One region of the Bradyrhizobium sp. Ken01 genome, then DNA from elsewhere that is predicted to be linked to it. Evidence: predicted binding sites of a transcription regulator. Region 1 holds the regulator's gene; each other region holds the start of a gene.

Region 1 (4,481 bases):
TAGCGCTCGCCGTTGGTCGCGATCAGCCAGCAGCCTTCGCCACGCTCGAAACCGAGGTCGGACCTGGCGAAAACGGGGAGCAAATGCGGCGCTGCGCTGTTAGTCATGACGGTCACTTGAATGTTGCGGACGGAGTGAGCGTGCATTGCGCAACGCACCATCGACCGGCCCGGAAAACGAAACGTGCCGCCTCTTGAGGGCGGCACGCACGACTATCTTAGGCCTGGTGAAACGGGTGTCAATGCCGTCCGGAAAGCCTCACGAAACGCTGAATCCGTAGTCTTGCGGTGCCGATTTTGCGGGATTTAGCCACGGAACATGTGGAAGCGAGTCGGCGGACTCTTGCGCGGGAGTCACGCCATATTGTAGCGTTTGAATTGTCAGATACGACATCTCGTGCAGTGGTTCTGATCTTTAAGTCCTTATGTACCGGCGTAAACGTTCGGGCGTTCAAGACGCGCCCGGCGAGCCTTAAGGGATTCTGGCGGCACGGGTTTTTGAAGGCTTAGGCATTCGCTGCGAGGCCCCAGGATGGCTGGCGCGCAGCGAGGGAAAGGGTGCAATGACGGTTTTGACCTGGTCCGATGATCGCGTCGAGCAGCTGAAAAAGCTCTGGGAGGCCGGACTTTCGGCCAGCCAGATCGCGGCGGAGCTCGGCAATGTGACCCGCAATGCCGTGATCGGCAAAGTGCACAGGCTCGGCCTTTCGGGCCGCGCCAAGAGCCCTTCGTCGGCAGCGCCCCGGCCGCGCAAGGCGCGCCCCGCGCAGCACATGATGCGGGTGAGCCGCCCGATCTCGCGCGGCAACACCGCACTGGCGCAGGCCTTTGAGGTCGAGGCTGAGCCGGATCCGGTCACATACGACAACGTGGTGCCGATGAGCCAGCGGCTGTCGCTGCTGGAATTGAACGAGGCGACCTGCCACTGGCCGGTCGGCGATCCGTCGAGCCCGGATTTCTTCTTCTGTGGTGGACGGGCTCTGTCCGGCCTGCCCTATTGCGCCCAGCACTCGCGCGTTGCGTACCAGCCGGCATCGGATCGGCGCCGCGCACCGGTGAAGCCGGGTCCGCGGTAATCACGGCAAGTCGTCGCGCGAAGACAGTTCAACAATTTCAGTGTCGTCCTGGCGAAAGCCAGGACCCATACTCCGAGCACGCAGTAGTCGTGCGGAAGGGGTCACTCCGAGTCTTCGCCAAACCACGTTCGGTGGTTATGGGTCCCGGATCAGCGCTCGCTTCGCTCGCTTGTCCGGGACGACGTCGGAGAATTCGGGGACAGCTCGCCAGCAAACAAGCCTGCAACCCTACACCTGCTCCGCCTTGGCAAAACGATCATCCAGCGCGTAGCCGGCGCCGCGGACGGTGCGGATCGGGTCCTGCTCGCGGCCGAGATTGAGCAGCTTGCGCAGGCGGCCGATATGCACGTCGACGGTACGCTCATCGATGTAGATGTCGCGGCCCCAAACGCTGTCGAGCAGTTGCTCGCGCGAGAACACCCGGCCCGGATGCTCCAGGAAGAACTCCAGCAGGCGATATTCGGTCGGACCGAGATCGATCGGCCGGCCCGAGCGCGCCACGCGGCGCTTGTCGCGGTCGAGCTCGATGTCGCCAAAAGCAAGCACGGTGGCGAGCCGCTCGGGGCTCGCGCGCCGCAGCAGGCCTTTCACGCGCGCGAGCAGCTCCGGCACCGAGAACGGCTTGACGATGTAATCGTCGGCGCCGGTCGCAAGACCCCGCACCCGTTCGCTCTCCTCGCCGCGCGCGGTGAGCATGATGATCGGGAGCTGCTTGGTCTCGGGACGGGTGCGAAGCCGCCGGCACAATTCGATGCCTGACAGGCCCGGCAGCATCCAGTCGAGCACGATCAGATCGGGGATGTGCTCCTTGAGGCGAGTGTCGGCGTCGTCGCCGCGCATCACCGTCTCGACGTCATAGCCGTCGCCTTCGAGGTTGTAGCGGAGAAGCTCCGTCAGAGCTTCCTCGTCCTCAACCACCATAATGCGTGCGCCCATCGGGTCGTCGCTCCTTAAGTGTTCGGTACCGTGTTGGCGAAGGTCGTCATGTCGCCCTTCGGCCGCTTGTCGGTGATCGCCTGTCCCTCGATCATGTAGAACACGGTCTCGGCGATGTTGGTGGCGTGGTCGCCGATCCGCTCGATGTTCTTGGCGCAGAACATCAAATGGATACAGAACGAGATGTTGCGCGGATCCTCCATCATGTAGGTAAGGAGCTCGCGGAACAGCGAGGTGCAGATGGCGTCGACCTCCTCGTCGCCCTTCCACACCGCCATCGCCGCCGGCAGATCATGCGCGGCATAGGCGTCCAGCACCGACTTGACCTGCTGCTGCACGAGGTCGGTCATGTGCTCGAGGCCGCGAAACAGCTTGAGCGGATGGAAGTCCGTCTCCAGTGCCGCGACGCGTTTGCCCATGTTCTTGGCGAGGTCGCCGATGCGCTCGAGATCGGTCGCGACGCGCATGGCGCCGACGATCTCGCGCAGGTCGACCGCCATCGGCTGGCGGCGGGCGATGGTGAGCACCGCACGCTCCTCGATGCGCTTCTGCAGCGCGTCGAGTTCGGTGTCGATGGCGACGACGCGCTGGCCGAGCGGGACGTCGCGGCGGATCAGCGCGTCGACGGACTCGACGATCATGCGCTCGGCGATGCCACCCATCTCGGCGACCAGGCGGGTGAGTTCCTGGAGGTCGGTATCGAAGGCCTTTGCGGTATGTTCAGAACCCATGTCGCGTCTCCTAGCCGAACCGGCCGGTGATGTAATCCTGCGTGCGCCGGTCAGTCGGCGACGTGAAGATCTTGCTGGTGTCGTCGAATTCGATCAGCTCGCCGAGATACATGAAGGCGGTCTTGTCGGAGACGCGCGCCGCCTGCTGCATGTTGTGAGTGACGATCGCGATCGTGTAATCCTCGGACAGCTCCTGGATCAGCTCCTCGACCTTGGCGGTCGAGATCGGGTCGAGCGCCGAACAGGGTTCGTCGAACAGGATCACCTCGGGCCGCACCGCGACGGTGCGGGCGATGCAGAGGCGCTGCTGCTGGCCGCCCGAGAGCGACAGGCCGGAGGCGTTGAGCTTGTCCTTGACCTCGTTCCACAGCGCGCCGCCGCGGAGTGCCTTTTCGACGCGGCCGTCCATCTCGGACTTCGAGATCTTCTCATAGAGACGGATGCCGAACGCGATGTTCTCGTAGATCGTCATCGGGAACGGCGTCGGCTTCTGGAACACCATGCCGACGCGGGCGCGCAGCAGATTGAGGTCCAGCTTGCCGTCCAGGATGTTGGTCTGATCGAGCATGAGCTGACCGGTGGCGCGCTGGCCGGGATAGAGGTCGTACATCCGGTTGAAGATGCGCAGCAGGGTCGACTTGCCGCAGCCCGACGGACCGATGAACGCCGTGACGCGGTTGGCGCCGAGCGTCAGGTTGATGTTCTTCAGAGCGTGGTGCTCGCCGTAATAGAAGTTCAGGTTGCGCACGGTCACCTTGGGGGGCGCCTCCGGCAGCACCGGCGCGTGGGGCAGCCCACCGGCCGCGCTCATCGATACGGAAAGATCACTCATTTTGCGGTCCTCTCGGCGCCAAGGATGCGCGCGCCAATATTCAGGGCAAGAACGGTCAGCGTGATGAGCAGCGCCCCGCTCCAGGCCAGCTGCTTCCAGTAGGCATAGGGGCTCTGCACGAAGTTGTTGATGGTGACAGGCAGGTTCGCCATCGTCTTGTTCAGGCCGAGGCTGAAGAACTGGTTCGACAATGCGGTGAACAGCAGTGGCGCGGTTTCGCCGGCGACACGAGCGGTCGCGAGCAGCACGCCGGTGATGAGGCCGGAGCGCGCGGCGCGATAAGCGATCCGCTTGATCACCAGCGAACGCGGCAGGCCGAGCGCCGAGGCCGCCTCGCGCAGCGCGTTCGGAACCAGCAGCAGCATGTCCTCAGTCGTGCGCAGCACCACCGGGATCACGATGACCGCGAGCGCGAGCGAGCCCGCGATCGCCGAGAAGCCGCGCATCGGCACCACCACCGCGCCGTAGATGAACAGGCCGATGATGATCGAGGGCGCCGAGAGCAGGATGTCGTTGATGAAGCGGATCACCGAGGTCAGCTTGTCGTTGCGGCCGTATTCGGCGAGGTAGGTGCCGGCAAACATGCCGAGCGGCGCACCGATGCCGACGCCGATCACGGTCATGATCAGCGAGCCGACGATGGCGTTGAGCAGGCCGCCCTCGTTCGATCCGGGTGGCGGCGTGTTCTCGGTGAACAGCTGGACATTGAGTCCCGCCAAGCCGTTGTAGAGCAGCGTGATCAGGATCAGCGCGAGCCAGGTGACGCCGAAGGCGGTTGCGGCGATGCAGAGCCCGCGGACGACGATGTCCTTGCGGCGGCGGCGTGAATAGATCGGGTTCATGGCGCTAGTTCCCAGCCTTCTTTTCCAGCCGCATCAGCATCAGCCGCGCCGCTGCGAGCACGAAG
Region 2 (4,481 bases), on a different contig from region 1:
CAGGATCGAGCCGGCGTAAAATACCTCATCGCCCGGCTTGAACAGCGAGACGTCAGGCCCCACGGCATCGACCACGCCTGCCGCGTCATAGCCCAGAATCTTGGTCTCGCCCTCGGGCGGGGCGGCGCGCTTGCGCACCTTGTAGTCGACCGGATTGGCCGAGATCGCCTTTACGGCGACGCGGATATCACGGCCCTTGGGTTCGGGCTTGGCGGTCTCGAAATCGAACAGCGCGTCCTGATCCTCGATCGGAAGCGATTTCTTGTAGCCGACGGCCTTCATGGCTTGTCTCCTTCGAAAGTGTTGCAGGTGCTGGGTCCCGGGTTCGCGTTTTTTGCGCGCCCCCGGGACGACAGGCGAGACCTAGAACGCGAACTGCGTCCGCATCGCGACCGCATCGAACTTCGAGCCGACATCGGCGGTCGAGATCGGCGAGGCCTGCCTTGACACCGTGCCATGCAGATAGTCCAGCATGAAACGGACGTTGCCGTTGACGTACCAGTTCAGCGCCGCCGTGTAGACGGTCTGCCGGCCGCCCGCGATGCCGGTGGCGGTCCCGAGCTGATCGTTGAGGTCGATCGTGGAGAAGCGTCCCGCGACTTCCCACGCGCCCCAGCCGCCGCCCTCGAGCGAGAACGGGTGCGCCGGCTTGACGCCGCCATAGGCCGCATTCGCCGCATTATAGCTGCGACCCTCGCCCGTCAGCACGTAGCCGGCCTGCGCGTAGCCGCCCTGGAATTTGAGGCTCGGCGCACCCAGCGGCGGCAGGCCGGTGTTGGCGCTGCGATCGATGTTGTACCAGAAATACTCGCCTTGCAGGATCAGTGGTCCATAAGTGGCGGCCGCTTCGACGCTGTAGACCTGCGCGCCGGAGGCATTGGCGATTGCGCCGGTCGTAGCTAGTGACGTGGGATCGATGCGCAGTTCCGGACGATCGCTGAGCGTGACCGCCTGCGCACCCGTCACCATGTTGCGCGACGGCTGGATCAGCCATTCGGCGTTTCCGCCAAGATGCAGCGAGTAATCCTTGCCGCTGACGACCTGGCCGGCAACGCGGGCGACGGCGCCATACTGCTCGGAGGCACCGTTCGGTGCTGCGCTCGACGCCGAATGGATCGCGCCGGTCGAGGGTCCCGTGACATAGCCGCCGATCCAGAGCTGGTCGTTGTACCAGCGCGTGCCGACAGCCGAGCGGAAGTCGCCCGCGGCGATGCTGGTCGCGATGATGCCGGCCGAGGCGCGCTCCATGAACATGATGTCGTTGGAGCTCGTGGCTTCATCGAGAGTGTAGGGCAGGTCCATGATGCCGCCTTCGATGGCCATCTTGCCGCCGAACGGTTTCAGGCCGGTATAGCTGAGATAGGCGTTCTCGATGCCGGAGACGCCGCCGCCGGGCAGCGAACCCGGAGCTGCGCCGCCAAACCCGTCGGAGGAGCCGCCGAAGTCGTAGACCAGCGCGAAATTCCAGTCGTTGAAGAACTTGCCGGCGAGACCGATGCGCGCGCGGCGGACGTTCTCGCCGCTATCGAGTTTCTGCGGCACGGTTGCGGCCGTGTTGGGCCGATAGTCGTAGCCGCCGGCGTCCCAATGCACTCGACCTGTGATCCCGACGCAGTTTGCCCCATCGGCAGTGCAGATGGTCGGCCGATTGTTCGGCATCGTCACGAGGACGCCGGAGGCAGGCGCCGGTCCCTTGAGCGGGATCGCCGCGTTGGCGTTGGCGACGACGGCCTTCGCTTCGGACCGCGCCTCAGCTTTCGCATCCGCCTTGGCTTCGGTCCTGGCCTTTGCTGCAGCGGCAGTGTTCGCCGCGGTCTGGCTCTGGAGCTTGTCGAGCTTCTGCTCCAGCATCTTCAACTGCTGCTTCAGGAGCGCGATCTCCTGGTCGCTGCTGCTCGCCGATTGAGCCTGGGCCTGCGAGGCTGCCAGCGCGGCGGCGAGACCAATCGCTGTGGATGCAATTCTTGTCCTGCTCACGTCATGACTCCATCGGTTGACGAACTTCCCAAGTCGCTGGCGGAGAGCCTAGGTACGATCGATGACTGCTCCGCGACGCTGCGCCCGGTTGCGCGGTTCCCACTGGTGTAAATTCGCCGCAACCGAATCCGCCTAGCACCACCATGCAAGATGACGCACATCATGCCAATCGGCAGCCCCGGCAAATTGCAATTTCGCACGCAGAGCTTGCAGGCGGGACACACCAAAAGGGGGTCGAATATCGCGCCGGGCGCCCTTCTATTGGCGGGCGAACGCGCCTATATTCCGGCGTCTTTTCCAAGAGGTAGGAATGTTTCGATCGACCTGGAGCGCCGTCGTCACGGCACTGTGCATAGCCTTTTCGGCCAATTTCAATCCGGCCGCCGCGCAGGACCGCCGAGTGCCGTCCTCGCCCGCCGAACTGCGGCTGTCCTATGCGCCGATCGTGCAGCGGGTGCAGCCGGCGGTCGTCAACGTCTATGCCGCCAAGGTGGTGCAGAATCGCAACCCGCTGCTCGACGACCCGATCTTCCGCCGCTTCTTCGGCGTGCCCGGCCAGCAACAGGAACAGGTGCAGCGCTCGCTTGGTTCGGGCGTGATCGTCGATGCGTCGGGACTCGTTGTCACCAACGTCCACGTCATCGAAGGCGCCGACCAGGTCAAGGTGTCGCTGTCGGACAAGCGTGAGTTCGAGGCCGAGATCGTGCTGAAGGACTCTCGCAGCGATCTCGCGGTGCTGCGCCTGAAGGACACCAAGGAGAAGTTTCCGGCTCTCGAATTCACCAATTCGGACGAGCTGATGGTCGGCGACGTCGTGATGGCGATCGGCAATCCCTTCGGCGTCGGCCAGACCGTGACTCACGGCATCATCTCGGCCTTGGCGCGCACGCAGGTCGGTATCACCGACTACCAGTTTTTCATCCAGACCGACGCGGCGATTAATCCTGGCAATTCCGGCGGCGCGTTGGTCGACATGAACGGCAGGCTCGCGGGCATCAACACCGCGATCTATTCGCGCTCCGGCGGCTCGCAGGGCATCGGCTTCGCGATCCCCGCCAACATGGTGCGCGTCGTCGTCGCCTCCGCGAAGGGCGGCGGCAAGGCGGTGAAGCGACCCTGGCTCGGGGCGAAATTGCAGGCGGTGACGCCGGAGATCGCCGAGAGTCTCGGCCTGCGTTCGCCGACCGGTGCGCTGGTCGCAAGCGTCGTTCCGAACGGACCGGCGGCCAAGGCCGGGCTGAAATCCTCCGACCTGATCGTCTCGATCGACGGCCAGACCGTGGATGATCCAAACGCCTTCGACTATCGCTTCGCCACACGGCCGCTCGGCGGCACGGCGCAGATCGACGTGCAGCGCGGCGGCAAGCCGGTCAAGTTGACGGTGGCGCTGGACGCCGCGCCCGATGCCGGCCGCAACGAGCTCGTCATCACCGCGCGCTCGCCTCTCCAGGGCGCGAAGGTCTCGACCATCACCCCGGCGCTCGCCGACGAGCTGCATCTGGACGCCGACACCGAAGGCGTCGTGGTCACCGATCTCGGCGGCGACAGCGCGGCCGCGAATGTCGGCTTCCAGAAGGGCGATGTCATCCTGGCCGTCAACAACCAGAAGATCAGCAAGACCAGCGATCTCGAAAAGGCGGCGGCCGAGCGCCAGCGCATCTGGCGCATCACGCTGGTGCGTGGCGGCCAGCAGATCAACGTCACGCTGGGCGGATGAGTCCGAAGCGACCACAGGAGACGCCAACTCTCTTCGCCGCGGCGGGGCTCGATCACGAGGCTCCGCATCCGCTGCCGGATCGGCTGCGGCCGCGCGCGCTTTCGGAGGTCGTCGGCCAGGATCACATCCTGGGTCCCGACGGCGCGCTGACGCGCATGCTGGAGACGCGCACGCTGGGCTCGCTGGTGTTCTGGGGCCCGCCCGGCACTGGCAAGACCACGGTCGCAAGGCTGCTCGCGGACGCCACCGATTTGCATTTCGAGCAGATCTCCGCGGTGTTCTCCGGCGTCGCCGATTTGAAGAAGGCCTTTGAGGCCGCGCGCGCACGCCGCGAGATGGGCAAGGGCACGCTGCTGTTCGTCGACGAGGTGCATCGCTTCAACCGCGCCCAGCAGGATTCGTTTCTGCCCGTCATGGAAGACGGCACGGTGGTGATGGTCGGCGCCACCACCGAAAATCCGTCCTTCGAGCTCAACGCGGCGCTTCTGTCCCGGGCGCGCGTGCTGGTGTTTCGCTCGCTCGACGCGGCCGCGATCGAAAAGCTGTTTGCGCATGCCGAGGAGATCGAGGGCCGCAAGCTGCCGCTCGACGAGGAAGCGCGCGCCGTGCTGGTGCGCATGGCCGATGGCGACGGCCGCGCGTCGCTGACGCTCGTCGAGGAAGTCTGGCGCGCCGCGCGCAAGGACGAGATTTTCGACGCCGCGCAGTTGCAGGAGATTTTGCAGCGCCGCGCGCCCATCTACGACAAGTCGGCCGACGGCCATTACAATTTGATCTCGGCGCTGCA
Region 3 (4,481 bases), on a different contig from region 1:
GCGCCTGCTCGAATTCGCGCGCACGGTGCCCGGCATCGTGTTTGCGCTGATCTTCGTGATCGCGTTCGGGCTCGGACCGATGGCGGGCGTGCTGGCGATTGCGATTCACTCCACCGGCGCGCTCGGAAAGCTGTTTTCGGAGATCGTCGAGAACGCCGACATGAAGCCGGTCGAAGGCGTTCGCTCGACGGGCGCGAGCTGGCTCTCCTGCATGCGCTTCGCGATCCTGCCGCAGGTCACGGCTGGCTATGCCAGCTACGCGCTGCTGCGTTTCGAGATCAATGTCCGCGAGGCCTCCGTGATGGGCTTCGTTGGCGCCGGCGGCATCGGCCAGGAGCTCGTCGTCGCCATCCGCAAGTTCTATTACTCGGACGTCAGCGCCATCCTGCTCACCATCATCGTCACGGTCTTCATCATCGACATCAGCACCGGATGGCTGCGCGGCCGTCTGTTCGGCAAGGAGGCGCGGACGTGACGGGACTGCGGGAGACCGATACCGCGGCGCTTCGCGCGCGCTATCCTGACGTGTTCGACCGGCCGGCGTCGGCGCGGCTCGCCATGCCGGCGACGATCGTCGCGGCGCTCGCGATCCTGATTTACGGCCTCGTCGATCTCGACTTCTCGCCGTCGCGGTTCGTCGCGGGCCTCAACCAGCTCGGCTGGATCAGCCTGATGATGATCCCGCCGGATCCCGGCTCGTCGCTGCCGATCTATCTGAAGGCGCTGGGCGAGACGCTGTCGATCGCGCTGCTCGGCACGACTCTGGCCGCGCTGTTCGCGCTGCCGGTCAGCCTGCTGGCCGCGCGTAACGTCGTGCCGTCGAGCATTTTGCGTTTCCCGATTCGGCGTTTCCTGGATTCGATCCGCGGCGTCGACACGTTGATCTGGGCGCTGGTGTGGATCAACGTGGTCGGGCTCGGCCCGTTCGCCGGCGTGCTCGCCATTGCCGTGTCCGATTTCGGCGCGTTTGGAAAACTGTTCTCGGAGGCGATCGAGGGCGCCGACCAGAAGCAGGTCGAGGGCATCCGCGCCTCCGGCGGCAGTGCGCTGCACGAGATCCGCTTCGGCCTGCTGCCGCAGGTCCTGCCCGTGATCGCCGGACAGGTGCTCTATTTCATCGAGTCGAACACGCGCTCGGCCACCATCATCGGCATCGTCGGCGCCGGCGGCATCGGCCTCCAGCTCGCCGAGCAGATCCGCGTGCTGGAATGGCAGAAGGTGTCGTTCCTGATCCTGATGATCCTGGTCGCGGTCGCCGCGATTGATTTCGTCTCGGGAAAGTTGCGGTTTGCGATCATCGGCCGAAGGGCGGTGGCGTAGGTCTTCGCCTCTCCCCGCTTGCGGCGGGTGAGGGGGACTCTCCGCGAGTCCGTCTCTTACGGTGATTGTGGAGGCAGCCCCTCACCCCAACCCTCTCCCCGTAAGAACGGGGCGAGGGAGAACAAGCAGCCCACCCTACGGCTCCACCAGAAATTCCACCCGCTCCGCGGCAAAGCGCGAATGCTTGGTCACCAGCGGCTTGCCGTCGAGATCGTGGTCGGTGGCGTCGACCACCAGGATCGGCCGCCCCAGCGCCAGATCGAGCCGTGCGGCGTCGGTTGCGTCGACGATGCCGGCGGTGATCCGGGTCGCGCCGCGGCGATAGTCGCGGACGCCGTAATGCTCGAGCAGTTTCGTCATCGAGCGGGTCGCGGCAAAGATGTCGCCCGCACCCGGGAACAACTGCGCCGACAGCCATGTCGTGGAGACGCAGATCGGCGTGCGGTCGGCGAGGCGCATCGCCTCGATCCGCACCAGCGGTGCGCCGGTCTTGAGACCGAGTTCTCGCGCGAGTTCGCGGGTCGCGACATCATCGGACGCCTCGATCAGCCGGCCATGCGGTTCGCGGCCGTCCGCGCCGACGATCTCGGAGAAGCGGGTCCGGGAACGCAGCGGATAGGCGAGCTTCTGCGCCTCGACATAGGTTCCGCTGCCGCGTTCGGCCCGCACGATGCCGCGCTCGGCAAGTGCAGCCAGCGCGCGCCGCACGGTGTGGCGGTTGACGCGATAGGTTTCGGCGATCTCCATCTCGCCCGGCAGCTTGTCGCCGGCCGCAAAGCGGCCGTCGGCGATGCCGCGCTCGATGCCGTCGGCAACGAGGCGCCACAACGCGACGCCGGAGGAGGCTGTGTCCTGCATGCTCATGTGGCCGGGAAGCTACTCCAGAAATCACGCCTTTGTCACGAAACAGTCATGGCGCTCCGGTATCAAGTTGTCTAGTATCATAGACAACTTGAATTCGGCAAGTTGTTGAGAAAAGTTCGGTGGATCTGGTGACCCAGCACAACAATCAGCAAGCCCAGCGCAAGGCCGCAATGGCCGTGCTGGCGCACGCGGAGGCGGGCGAGATCGCCGCTCGCCTCCGCGCTCTCGCTCTGCCGGCGCATCAGGATCTGCGCGCGCCGGAAAACGGCCTCGTCATGCTGCGCGGCCGGGTCGGCGGGGACGGCGGGCCGTTCAATCTCGGCGAAGCCACGGTGTCGCGCGCCGCGGTGCGGCTCGCGAGTGGCGAGGTCGGCTTCGGCTACACGCTCGGTCGCGACGGTGAGAAGGCGCGGTTGATCGCGCTGTGCGATGCGCTGGTGCAGTCCAGGGATTTCGGCGGCGCCGTGGAGCGGGACGTTATCGCGCCGTTGCGTGAGCAGCTTATGGTCAGGCGCAAGCAGGCGGCGGCCGAGACCGCCGCGACGAAGGTTGATTTCTACACCATGGTGCGCGGTGAGGGGTGAGATCATGACCACGATTGCGGAACTGCCGCCGGGATTCGCCGACAAGGTGCTGTCGGCGCAATCGACCTTTCGTTCGGTCATGGACGCGATGGCGCGGCCGGGATCGGTCCAGCGCATCGTGCCGACATCAGGGGCGCCTCATATGATGATGCGCGGCACGGCCGCGATCGCGCTGACGCTGTTCGATCACGACACGCCGCTCTGGCTCGATGCGCGCACGTCTGAAAGTTCCGACGTCGTGAAATGGCTGAAATTCCATACCGGCGCGCCGGTGGTGCAGGATTCCTCCATCGCAAGCTTCGCCCTGATCAGCGACGGCGGGGCGCTGCCTTCGCTTGAGCGCTTCGCGCTCGGCACCAGCGAATATCCGGATCGGTCGACCACATTGATCCTGCAGGTCGAGAGCCTGGACGCAGGACGCAGCTTCGAGCTGCGCGGTCCCGGCATCGACGGTGTCGCGGCGCTCCATGCCTCGATCAAGCCGTTCGACCTGTTCGAGCGCTTGCGCGTCAACGAAGCGCTGTTTCCGCGCGGCGTCGATGTGGTGCTGGTCGCCGACCATGCCGTGGTTGCGATCCCGCGCACCACGCGCGTCGTGAGCAAGGGAAGCTAAGCATGTATGTCGCAGTCAAAGGCGGCGAACGCGCCATCGAGAACGCTCATCGCCTGCTCGCCAGTGCGCGGCGCGGCGACCAAAGCGTGCCGGAAATCTCCCTCGACCAGATATCGGAGCAGCTCGGCCTCGCCGTGGACCGCGTCATGAGCGAAGGCTCGCTCTATGACCGCGAGCTCGCGGCGCTCGCCATCAAGCAGGCGCGCGGCGATTTGATCGAGGCGATCTTTCTGGTCCGCGCCTTCCGCGCCACGCTGCCGCGCTTCGGCGCCAGCGAGCCGGTCGAGACCGGTGCGATGCGCGTGCGGCGGCGGGTGTCCTCGACCTTCAAGGACATTCCCGGCGGCCAGATCCTCGGCCCGACCTTCGACTATACTCACCGCTTGCTCGATCCCTCGCTCGCCGAAGGCTTTGTGCCGGAAGCGCCGGCGACGGCTGAAGCCTCGACGGTGCCCACGCCACGCGTGACGGATATTCTCGGCCGCGACGGGCTGATCGAATCATCGCCGCAGGCCGAGGAAGGCGCCAGCGTCGGCGATCTCACCCGCGAGCCGCTGAATTTCCCGGCGGACCGCGATCTGCGTTTGCAGAACCTCGCGCGTGGCGACGAAGGGTTTTTGCTGGCGATGGGCTATTCCACCCAGCGCGGCTACGGCCGCAATCATCCCTTCGCCGGCGAGATTCGCTTCGGCGAGGTCGAGGTCGAATTTTCGGCGGAAGACGTCGGCTTCGCCGTTCCGCTCGGCTCGATCGAACTCACCGAATGTCAGATGGTCAACCAGTTCAAGGGCTCCGCCACCGAAGCGCCGTGCTTCACCCGCGGATATGGCCTCGCCTTCGGCCAGAGCGAGCGCAAGACCATGTCGATGGCGCTGGTCGACCGCGCGTTGCGCGCGCGCGAGCTTGGCGAAGAGGCACTCGCGCCCGCGCAAGATGAGGAATTCGTGATGTCGCATTCGGACAACGTCCAGGCGACCGGCTTCGTCGAGCATCTGAAGCTACCGCATTATGTCGATTTCCAGTCGGAGCTCGGCCTGTTGCGCAAGCTGCGCCAAGAGTTTTCTAAAGCGTTCACCGAGGCCAATGCGCCTGACGCCATG

What was found. Region 1 encodes PhoB, which activates phosphate uptake and scavenging genes when phosphate is short. Its sites were predicted from a motif close to TGTCATNNANCTGTCAT; they were not measured.
Region 2: AC0L3S_RS21720 (OprO/OprP family phosphate-selective porin) is a predicted target of PhoB. The motif match lies at 2,039-2,055, and genes of this name have one in related genera.
Region 3: phnF (phosphonate metabolism transcriptional regulator PhnF) is a predicted target of PhoB. The motif match lies at 2,218-2,234, and genes of this name have one in related genera.

The regions. Positions count from the first base shown of each region.
Region 1 is NZ_JBVVPC010000030.1:9,124-13,604, reverse strand. It holds gene AC0L3S_RS25640 (acetylornithine transaminase) at 1-107, opposite strand, end outside; gene AC0L3S_RS25635 (GcrA family cell cycle regulator) at 563-1,075, shown strand; gene phoB (phosphate regulon transcriptional regulator PhoB) at 1,304-2,011, opposite strand; gene phoU (phosphate signaling complex protein PhoU) at 2,026-2,742, opposite strand; gene pstB (phosphate ABC transporter ATP-binding protein PstB) at 2,753-3,574, opposite strand; gene pstA (phosphate ABC transporter permease PstA) at 3,571-4,416, opposite strand; gene pstC (phosphate ABC transporter permease subunit PstC) at 4,421-4,481, opposite strand, start outside.
Region 2 is NZ_JBVVPC010000023.1:51,149-55,629, reverse strand. It holds gene AC0L3S_RS21725 (zinc-binding alcohol dehydrogenase family protein) at 1-282, opposite strand, end outside; gene AC0L3S_RS21720 (OprO/OprP family phosphate-selective porin) at 364-1,977, opposite strand; gene AC0L3S_RS21715 (DegQ family serine endoprotease) at 2,288-3,694, shown strand; gene AC0L3S_RS21710 (replication-associated recombination protein A) at 3,691-4,481, shown strand, end outside.
Region 3 is NZ_JBVVPC010000006.1:100,085-104,565, reverse strand. It holds gene phnE (phosphonate ABC transporter, permease protein PhnE) at 1-475, shown strand, start outside; gene phnE (phosphonate ABC transporter, permease protein PhnE) at 433-1,320, shown strand; gene phnF (phosphonate metabolism transcriptional regulator PhnF) at 1,456-2,184, opposite strand; gene phnG (phosphonate C-P lyase system protein PhnG) at 2,304-2,768, shown strand; gene phnH (phosphonate C-P lyase system protein PhnH) at 2,773-3,381, shown strand; gene AC0L3S_RS08845 (carbon-phosphorus lyase complex subunit) at 3,384-4,481, shown strand, end outside.